Regions from separate parts of the Cohnella hashimotonis genome, predicted to be linked through region 1. Evidence: riboswitches for the same ligand, from Rfam matches in the RefSeq annotation. Region 1 holds a riboswitch; the other holds the start of a gene.

Region 1 (5,240 bases):
CCTCGGACACTTCCTCTAGCGTGGAGCGAAACGCCTTCACGAGATGGTGCGGCAGCTGGCTGACGAAGCCGACCGTGTCCGCTAACAGAAAGGTTTTGCGGTCAGGCAGCGAGATGCTGCGAACGGCGGTCTCCAGTGTGGCGAACAGCATATCCTTGGCCAGCACGCGCTTGCCGGATTCGGGTTCGTAAGCTGCCAGCAGCGCGTTCATGAGGCTGGACTTGCCGGCGTTCGTGTAGCCGACGAGCGCGACGACAGGCACCTCGTTTTTCTGGCGCTGCTTGCGCTGGACCTGGCGGCGGGCGACCAGCTTCTCGAGCTCCTGCTGCATATGCGAGATGCGCTCCTCGATCCGCCGGCGGTCCAGCTCCAGCTTGGTCTCCCCGGCGCCGCGGTTCTTAAGGCCTGATCCGCCGCCTTGACGTCCGAGCGATTCGCGCAGACCCACCAGCCGAGGCAGCATGTACTGGAGCTTCGCCACCTCGACCTGCAGCTGCGCCTCCTTCGTCTGCGCGCGCTCGGCGAAGATGTCGAGGATCAGGATCGTGCGGTCGATGACCCGACGCTCCAGCGCGGACTCCAGGTTGCGAATTTGCGAGGGGGACAGCTCGTCGTTAAAAATGACCGTCGAGGCGTCGAGCTCCGCGGCGATCGCCTTCAGCTCCTCCACCTTGCCGCTGCCGATATAATGGGCGGAATTCACGCGTTCCGCCTTTTGCGTCAGCTCGCCGACCGTCTCGATGCCGCATGCGTCCGCCAGGTTGCGAAGCTCCTGCATGGCATATTCGAATCCCGGCGCGTTGTTCAGCTGAACGCCCACGACGACGGCGCGCGCCAGGTTGTTCGGTTCGATATCTTCTCGTTCCATATACTCATCATCCTCTCGTGATCGGTAAAACAAAAAAACACAGGCTTCGTCCGCCTGCGTTCAGGGTGATCAGATCGAGGAAACACGATTCCCCCGACATGGGAAAATCGCGCTCGAAATCGTGCCTATCCAAAGGCCGGCCGCCGGCGGACGACAAAGCATCCGCGAACAAGCGAACCGGCGCAGCTCCCGCGCGGGTTGCCTTCGAATGTAGACAGACTTCATCTGAGTCCCCTGCCTGCAGGCAGAGCTTGGGCGCTAATCATTAGCCGACCAAAGTGCGAACTCGGATGTAGTCTATCACACGGCAACCCTCCGTTCCGTAAAGTACCTCGATTCTAACACATGGCACCTTGAAATGGCAAACGCTTCCTCGCGAATGGTTAGCGAACGGCGGCAGCCCTCAGCTCGTCGCTTCAAGCCAACGCCGTATGACGCTCGCCAATTTGTCCCCTTTTTCCCGCACGTCGTCCATGCCCGCGAGCTTGACGATCGCCCGGTCGTCGGCCGCCCATTCAAGCAGTCCGGACGCGTCCTCGCCCCATGCCGCGCGGATATTCAAATTCTTTTTCTTCGCGCCGGCATGGAAGACGAGCCGGATTATGCCCTTGCCCTGCAGGTTAAGCGTGACCCGATCCTCTCCGTCAACGCTGTAGCTGGGTGCGTTCCACTTAATGCCCTCGGCGAGCCGGACGTCCGCGTCGCGTACAAGCGCGCGCAGCGCCTCGATCTCCCGTTTCATCGGATGTTCGAGCTTGTCCATGAAGTCGGCTACCGCGATGGCCGCCGTCTCCCTTTCCTTCTGCATCCGCTCCGCGCTCCTCTTTATTCGAAGTCCCCTGCATACGTCCTATTCTACCATCTGCTTCCTAATCCCGATATCGCGCTTCCCGTTTCTCAACGGTTTCCAATCGCAGCCGGGTCTGATACTATGAGTGTTATAGAGCCGCTTGCGACTGGCGAGATCAGTGGAATCGACCACGAGGGAGCATGCGGCGGGACCCTTCCGTTCGCCTGGGAGAAAAGGATCCGCGAGCAGGACTCGTATGCGCATACGAGCCTGCCGCGGGTCCTTTTTCGTTTAAAAATCGGCATTCCCATTAAAGGAGGACCACGGTATGACGACGATTATGAAAGCCAAGGAAGCGGCGGAACGAATCTACGACCACGTCCGCTCGCGCGCGCAGGCGCTCAAGGAATCCGGCACGCAGCCGCAGCTGGCCGTTATTCTGGTTGAAGGAGATCCGGCTTCCGCTTACTATGCGCAAGCCAAACGCAAAATCGCGGACCGGCTCGGCGTCGCCTACCGACTTCACGAGCTCCCGGCCAGCGCGACCGAAGCGTCCCTCCTGCAGCTGATCGCCGAGTGCAATGCGGATCCCGCCATTCACGGCATCCTGCTGGAGCTGCCGCTGCCCGCCCGTTTGTCCGCGCGCCGCATCGAGCGGGCCATCGCGCCGGCCAAAGACGTCGATGGCGTCACACCCGCCAACAAGCTCGCCGTCGTCACGGGCGAAGCCGGCCTCTACCCGGCCACGCCGCAAGCTTGCATCGCGCTCGTCAAGCATTACGGCTACGCGCTCGAAGGCGCCGACGTCACGCTGGTGGGACGCGGCCAGACCGTCGGGCTGCCGCTCTTCCATCTGCTGCAGCGGGAGCAAGCGACCGTCACCGTCTGCCACTCCCGCACGCCGGATATCGCGGCGCACCTCTCGCGTGCGGCGTTCGCCTTCGTCGCCGTCGGCCGCCCGGATACGGTGACCCCCGGCATGGTCCATCCCGGCCTCGTTCTGGTCGATGCCGGCATCAACGAGCTCGCGGACGGCAGCATCGCCGGCGATGTGGCCGCAGGCGCGGGCGATCGCGCCGCAGCCTATTCGCCTGTGCCCGGCGGCGTAGGTACGTTGACGACCGCGATCGTGTTCAGGAACTTGATGGATGCGATCGATTGGCAGCAGCAAAAGGAGGCGATCGGCGAATGAGCGACATCTCGTGGGATCAATCGATTCGGAGCTTCATCGGACGAGCGGGCAGCGCAGACCCGACGCCCGGCGGCGGCAGCGTAGCCGCAGTGGTTGGCGCGCTGGGGGCCGCGATGACATCGATGGTCGGCCGGCTGTCGCAAGGCGACAAGTTCACGGCGATCCGGCCGCAGATCGAAGAGACGCTCGCGGAGATGAGCCGCCTGAGCGCCGAATGCGAGACGTTGATGCATGCGGATATCGCGTCGTTCGACCGGTACATGAGCGCGCTGCGGCTGCCGAAGGCGACCGAAGAGGAAAAAGCGCAGCGCCGGGCGGCGCTGCGCGAAGCCGCCGTCCAAGCGACCGCGGTGCCCCTCCGTCTCATGGATCAATGCCGGGAAGGCTTGAGCCATACGCTGCGGATCGCAGAAGGCGCCAATAAAAACGTCTTGTCCGACCTGGCGATCGCCGCAATTCTGCTGGAGGCCGCGGCGCGGTCCGCCCTGCTCACCGCGGAGATTAACTTCGGTTCGCTTCAGGACGCAAAGCTGGAAGCGGCATATGCCGAACAGGCGGCCGATCTGATGCGTCTCATCGCGGACATGGCGCGAGAAGCGCAGGACATCGCCCGCCGCAGGATGCTTGAGTGACGGCGGCGCAAACGTTCATCCGCGCCTCCGGCGTTCACGGTCGCCCGCCTTCCTTTGCCCGATCGAACGCCTGCTGATACAACGCTTTCAGCCTGGTCATACTCAGCTTGTTCAGCCCCTCGATAAAGGCGTCCCACTCGGACATCGGCTTGTAGCCGAGAATAAACTGAGAGACGTTGGCCCCGTAATACTTGTCCAACTGCTCCAGCGCCGGTCCCGCCCAGGCGACCTCGCTTGCGGTCAGCTTCGGCGCTTCGCCGGCAATGGGAGACGCGTACTTGGCCGCTTCGCGATAGGCATATTGCTCGCCGGCCCTGCTAAGCGACATGAGCGAGCGATAATCGAAGCGGCCGTACGTGCCCGCCGTCATAATGCCGGCTTCCTTGCGCAGGTCGTTGGGCTCCTTGAACAGCGGCAGCAGCCGGCGTATGCCTTCCTTTATCTCGTAAGTCTCGCCTTCCTTGCCCCAGCTCATCAGGTCCATGCCCTCGTCCGAGTACAAAAAATCCAGATAGCGCAGCGCCGTATTCAGACGGTCCGTTTTGGCGGAGATCGCGAAGCCGAGCGGCTCGTAGTCTTTTCTCGGCAGATAGGCGAAGCCTTCCAGCCCGCTTGGCGGCGCCATGAACGTCAGATGCTCGCCCGCGTTCAACTGCGCGTTCATAATCTCGATCTGGCCGATGTACTGGACGGTAATGAACGATTGATTCGTCGTCATGAACTGCGTCCAGGCCTTGTAATCCATCGAGAGCCAATCCGGAGGCATGAGTCCTTCTTTGTAGAACTTCCTTAAGTATACGATCATCGTTTTAAAATTCGGATCGGTCGGGCCGTATTTGACCTCGCCCGTCTCGGGGTCCTGATAGAACGAAGGGGAAAGGCCGAACGCGGGACCGAACGTGGCCAGCGTGCCGAGCCCATGCCTGAAGACGAACGGGTAGCTGTCGGGATAGAGCCGTTTCAGTTTCTTGGCGGCCTCATAGAGCTCGTCCCATGTGGCAGGCGGCCTCAGTCCGTGCTTGTCGAAAATGTCGTCCCTGTAAAACCACACGATCTGGTTGCCCGCGCCCGCGCCGTCGCTGAGCAGCTGGTACATCTCGCCGCCCGGCGAAGTCATGCGCGCGGCGACATCGGGCCTGGATGCGAGAAACGCCTGGACATGGGGCATTCGGTCCAAGTAACCGGAGAGGTCCAGAAAAGCGCCACGCGAGCCGTACTTCTGGGCGTCGGCCGGATATAGCGTGAACAGATCCGGCATGTCGCCCGACGCGATCGCCAGCGCCATCGATTCAGGCCCCGTCTGCGTCTCCTGCTCGACCGCGATGTTCGTCGCCTCGCGTACCCACCGCCATACGGGCCATTCGGACCGCGCCGGCCAGGCTTGCGATTCTTCCGTCAGCATCGTGAGCGGCGCTGCGGTCGATGCGGATACGGATGCGGACTGCGCGCCCGCCTTGGAGGACGCGGTCGAAACCGCCCGATCATTGCCGTCGTCGTCGAAGCAGCCGGTAAGCGCCGCCAAGACGGCAAGCGTACCGAGAACGGCGAGCGCCATCCGCGCGGCAGCCCTGGATATTCGTTTCCTGCGCTCGATCAAGCCGGATCCCCCTTTCCCCGCTGCTTTTCTCAAGAGATATCTTGCCGCTTCCGGTACTCGCTCGGCGTCATGCCCGTGAACTTCTTGAACATCCGATTGAAGGACGTGATGTTCTGGTAGCCGACCGCCTTCGCCACGTCGTTGATCTTGGCGCGGTTGTC
Region 2 (5,240 bases), on a different contig from region 1:
GGTGGTTGTCCGTGCCGCCGGAGACCAGGTTGATGCCTTCTGCAGTCAGCGACTCCGCAAGCGCCTTGGCGTTGGTCACGACGTTAGCCGCGTAGTCCTTGAAGGACGGCTGCAGCGCTTCTCCGAGCGCAACGGCTTTGGCCGCGATCGTGTGCATAAGCGGACCGCCTTGCGTGCCGGGGAATACCGCCTTGTCGATCGCCGCCGCCCAAGGCTTGGTGCACAGGATCAGGCCGCCGCGCGGGCCGCGCAGCGTCTTGTGCGTCGTCGTCGTGACGAAGTGCGCGTGCGGCACCGGGCTCGGGTGCTGGCCGCCTGCCACGAGGCCGGCGATATGCGCCATGTCGACCATGAACAGCGCGCCCACGTCGCGAGCGATCTGGCCGAGCACTTCAAAGTCGATGATGCGCGGATACGCGCTCGCGCCGGCGACGATCATACGCGGACGGTGCTTGAACGCGGCTTTGCGGACTTCGTCGTAGTTGATCGTGAAGGTCTGCTCGTCGACGCCGTAAGCGACGAAGTTATACAGCAGGCCGGAAGCGTTAACCGGGCTACCGTGCGTCAGGTGGCCGCCGTGCGCGAGGTTCATGCCGAGCACGGTGTCGCCCGGTTGCAACGTCGCCAGGTAGACGGCGAGGTTCGCCTGCGCGCCGGAGTGCGGCTGCACGTTGGCATGGTCGGCGCCGAACAGTTCCTTGGCGCGGTTGCGGGCGATCTCTTCGGGAATGTCGACGTACTCGCAGCCGCCGTAGAACCGCTTGCCCGGGTAGCCTTCCGCATATTTATTCGTGAGCACGGTACCCATCGCTTCGAGGACGGCTTCGCTCACAATGTTCTCGGACGCGATCAGCTCGAGGTTGTCGCGTTGGCGGCCGAGCTCGAGGTTAAGGGCTTTGACGATCTCGGGGTCTTGCTTGCGCAGATTGGCGGTCATGGTTGGTCCTCCTTAGGGTTATGGAAAGTTGATTTATTGTAAGGGATGGTTAGCGGAAAAGGCATTCGCGTGAAGTGCCGTTAGCCGGTTTTTCCGGCTATCTCGGCCGGGACTCGGCCGCTCGGCGCGCCGTTAGCCGGACAGCTGCGGCTCAGTCGCACGTTCCGGAAGGCGGCGCCTCCCGCTCCCGGCTTGGCAGCGCGTAGACCGCGCGTTCGCCGCCGATCAGCTTCGGGCGCGCGTATGCCATCGTCACCCGCGCCTCGCCGATCCAGCGGCCCGACGGCCTTACCGGCACGGCGACCGGACGCAAGTGCATGCCGATCATCGTTTCGCCGATATCCAGTCCCGCATCGACGGCCACAGCCTCGACGAGGCAGGGATCCGTCAACTGGCTGAATGCATAGGCAGCCATGGAGCCGCCTGCCTTGGGCACGGGCACGGCCGATACGATCGTCCAGCCGCGGGAGACAGCTAAGCTCCGCTCGGTCACAAGCGCGCGGTTCAGGTGCTCGCAGCATTGCCATACGGTCTCGAACCCCCGTCGCTCGCGGACGCGCCGCACGCCTTCATAGATCTCGCGGGCGACGGCAGGCGCTCCGGACGTGCCGATGCGGCGCCCTTGCACTTCGCTCGTGCTGACGCCCAGCACGACGATCTGTCCCGCACCCAAGGCCGCGACTTCGGCCAGCTCGGACAGCGCTTTTTCGACTTGGCCCGCGACGGGCAACGCTTGGTCTTGGTCAGTCATCGTCGCATCGCGCCTCCCGGTCCGTTCAAGGATGAAGTGCCTGCTGCTCTTCGATCGCCTTGACCTTGTTCAGACGTCCGACATGGCGAGGTCCTTCGGAGAAAGGCGTGTCCAGCCAGACGCGAACGATCTCCTCGGCGACGCCCGGTCCGACGACGCGCTCGCCCATCGCCAGCACGTTGGTATCGTTGTGCTCGCGCGTGGCCTTGGCCGAGAACAAATCGTGCACGAGCGCGCAGCGGATGCCCGGCGTCTTGTTCGCCGCGATCGACATGCCGATCCCCGTCCCGCAGATCAGGATGCCCCTGTCCGCCTCCCCGCTGACGACCTTTCCGCAGACGGGCACGGCATAATCCGGATAATCCACCGAATCCCCGCAATGGCATCCGAGATCGATAATCTGGTGACCCTGCGCTTCCAGAAACGGGACGATGACGTCCTTGAGACGATAGCCCGCGTGGTCGGCGCCGATAGCGATGATCATGACTGTACCTACCTCCCTTGATTGTCAGTTGTATTATACCGAATTTGCCGAAAAAAGACGAAAAAGAGCACACGTGCTCAAAGCACGCTGCTCTCTGCCCAGGCGACCGGCCGACATTCCGGTGCTCCACTGTGGTTAATCCCACTTGTGTCGCCAGTTACACCGGAACTGCAACTTGTAGCTACATAATAGCGAAGGAAAATGCCGAAGTCAATCGAAAATAGACTATAATCATCCTTACGAAGATTTATGACGGTTCAGTAAGGAGCGAGCATGAACAATCTGCTGATTACCGGATACCGTGCGCACGAGCTCGGCATTTTCGGACAAAAACACAAGGGCATCCCTTTTATACGGAAAGCGATCGAGTCCAAGCTCATCCCTTTGGTCGAGGAAGGTCTCGAATGGGTCATCACGCCCGGCCAATACGGCGTCGATCTATGGGCTTGCGAATCCGTCATCGCGCTGAAAAAGAATTATCCGCAGCTGCGGCTGTCGATCCTGACGGCATTCGAGGGCCAGGAGGAAAAGTGGAGCGAGGATAAACAAGAATACTACCGCGACATCCTGAAAAACGTCGATTACTATGCGGCAGTGAGCAAGCAGCCCTACAGCGGCCCTTGGCAGTTCACCGCACGCGACGACTTGCTCCTACGCAAAACGGAAGGCATCATCCTTGTCTACGACGAAGAAGCCGGGGATGCCAGCCCGAAGTTTATGAAAGAAAAGGCGCTGCGCAAAAACCGCGAGGACGGCTACCTCTACCTCGCCGTCAGCTCGGAGGACATTCAGAGCGCCGCGAACGAAGAGCAATACGAGATGGCGGACGGAATGGCAGGAGCGGACAATTACGAAGACAGAAGTCCCGACTGGAATGAAGAGATTTAATGGAAGCCGGGAGTTGCGTCGTAGCCGATCGCCTGTTAAACTGATGTCACGAATACGGTCGCAAAGCATGCGTCGCACGCTCTCCCACGAGAGCTGGCGGCGCTTTTTGTTTTCCCGAGGAGCGTGACGATCCGAGATGGCGCCGCACGACGAAGCGTTCAAGAAGCTGCTGCAAACCTTTTTCGCCGAATTCATGGCCTTGTTTTTTCCCGAGCTTTACCGTTCGATCGACTTCTCCCATACTCGCTTTCTCATGCAAGAGCTGTTGGTGGATGTCGTCGGAGGCGAAAAACGCACGGTAGATTTGCTGGTCGAGGTTCGCCTGCGAGGCAAGAACGTATTCATCCTTATTCATCTGGAGCCGCAATCTTATGCGCAAGCGGATTTTGCGGAGCGGATGTTCCTGTATTTTGCAAGGCTGCTGGAGCGCCACCGCAAAACCTATAAAGTGATCGTCCCCGTGGCCGTGTTCACCGGAAACCGCGCAAGAGACGAGCCTGACGGATATTCGATGCGCTTCGAGGAGGAGAGCATCGTGGAATTCCGCTTCCGCAAGCTGGAACTAGCCCGTCTGGATTGGCGGCGTTTCGCCAAGTCGGACAACCCGGTCGCCGCTGCGCTGTTGTCGCGGATGGGTTATAATGAAAAGGACAGACGCGAGCTTCGCCTGGCTTACCTCAAAATGCTGGCGAGGCTGCATCCGACGCTGGACGACGCCAAGCTGGCGCTCGTCATGTCGATTGCGGATCTCTACTACCGGCCCGAATTCGAAGAGGACCGGTCCATTTTACGCGAGCTGCATGCCCGCGATCCGGAGGAGGCCGAACGCGTAATGGAATTGATGCCTGCATGGAAGCGCTGGGGCTACGAGGAAGGCTTGGAGGAAGGTCTGGAAAAGGGCAGAGAGAGCGGCCGCGCCGAGAGCGTGCGCAAGCTGCTGGCCAAAGGCTTTACGCCCGGACAGATCGCCGACCTGCTCGATCTGCCTCAGGAAGAGGTCGCCAAGCTGCGGGATTCGCATTAAAATAGCGCCGCCCGCTCCACAGCCGGAGCAAGCGGCGCTTTGCCGACGTAGTTAAGTAAGAACACTTAAAGCATTCAATCAATCTGCAGCTTGCCGCCCGCCAAAAGCCCGATCGATCGCCTCGCGAATCTCCCGCGCGCAAGCTTCGTATACCGCGAGCGGCCCGCCGTAAGGGTCCGCGATATCAAGATCTGGCGCGCGCCGCGACAGCTCGCTCAGGCGCCGCTTGTCCTGTTCGGGGAACGGCTTGCCGAGCGCCAGCGCCACCTGAAATTCCGCATGAAGGCGATCCATCTCCTGCAGGTCCGGCAGCAGCGCCTCGCTCTGGCTTGCGTATTCCTTGAGCGTATAGGTCTTGGAAGCCGCATGCGGATACCGCTCCGCGATTGCCCGCTTATGGGAGGCGGTCATCGTCAGGATGAGCTCCGCCCACTCCACGTCTCCCCGGTCAAGCCTCGTCGAAGAACCCGGCAGCGCGACATTGCTGCGCCTCAGCGTCTCCGCCGCGTTCGCGGAGATCGGCATGCCCGATTGGGCAGCCACCCCGGCGGACCGCACTTCCATCTCCGCGCCCGTCCGTCTCGCCCAATCCCGCAGCAGAGCTTCGGCCATCGGACTCCGGCATGTATTCCCGGTGCACACCATCAATATACGCCGCATTATCCTAGCCTCCTCATTCGGACGGACCGTCGCCCCGTCACTTTATAGTGAACTAGTTATATCAGAAACAGCAGGCCGAATGCAAACAATATGACCCCGCCGAACGCTTCCCCGTAACCGCCGAGCGACTGGCTCACGCGCGTCCCGAGCAGCAGACCCAGCACGCTCATGGCTCCACCCACGAATCCGAACATCAGCACCGTAAACATCATATGCGCGGAGAACATGCCCAGCGAGACGCCGACCGAAAAGGCGTCGATGCTCACGCTGAGGGCGAAAACGAGCATGCCCCAAAACGTCCGGTGGTTGAACGACGTTACCGCCTCCCCCCGGATCGCGCTGTATACCATATGCCCGCCGAGCAGGATCAGGAGCGCACCCGCAGCCGACGTCGCGACGCCGCCCAACAGTCCGCTCACGTAGTGCCCGGTCAGCATCCCGCCAAGCGGCATCAATACGTGGAACAAAGCGATCAGGGCGCTCAGCTTGAGCACGT

Evidence for each region. Region 1 has a riboswitch for ZMP and ZTP ahead of KB449_RS22145 (bifunctional 5,10-methylenetetrahydrofolate dehydrogenase/5,10-methenyltetrahydrofolate cyclohydrolase). Riboswitches for the same ligand answer to the same signal wherever they lie in the genome.
Region 2: linked by a shared signal. The riboswitch ahead of rpiB (ribose 5-phosphate isomerase B) and the one ahead of KB449_RS22145 (bifunctional 5,10-methylenetetrahydrofolate dehydrogenase/5,10-methenyltetrahydrofolate cyclohydrolase) in region 1 are both predicted to bind ZMP and ZTP.

The regions. Positions count from the first base shown of each region.
Region 1 covers NZ_JAGRPV010000001.1:5,444,314-5,449,553, forward strand. The annotation lists gene hflX (GTPase HflX) at 1-868, opposite strand, end outside; gene KB449_RS22140 (DUF1801 domain-containing protein) at 1,272-1,676, opposite strand; ZMP/ZTP riboswitch at 1,811-1,895, shown strand; gene KB449_RS22145 (bifunctional 5,10-methylenetetrahydrofolate dehydrogenase/5,10-methenyltetrahydrofolate cyclohydrolase) at 1,987-2,850, shown strand; gene KB449_RS22150 (cyclodeaminase/cyclohydrolase family protein) at 2,847-3,482, shown strand; gene KB449_RS22155 (extracellular solute-binding protein) at 3,517-5,079, opposite strand; gene KB449_RS22160 (helix-turn-helix domain-containing protein) at 5,109-5,240, opposite strand, start outside.
Region 2 covers NZ_JAGRPV010000002.1:156,877-162,116, reverse strand. The annotation lists gene KB449_RS35255 (serine hydroxymethyltransferase) at 1-937, opposite strand, end outside; gene KB449_RS35250 (TIGR01440 family protein) at 1,089-1,688, opposite strand; gene rpiB (ribose 5-phosphate isomerase B) at 1,714-2,172, opposite strand; ZMP/ZTP riboswitch at 2,262-2,343, opposite strand; gene KB449_RS35240 (SLOG family protein) at 2,446-3,060, shown strand; gene KB449_RS35235 (Rpn family recombination-promoting nuclease/putative transposase) at 3,197-4,084, shown strand; gene KB449_RS35230 (low molecular weight protein arginine phosphatase) at 4,163-4,744, opposite strand; gene KB449_RS35225 (manganese efflux pump MntP) at 4,801-5,240, opposite strand, start outside.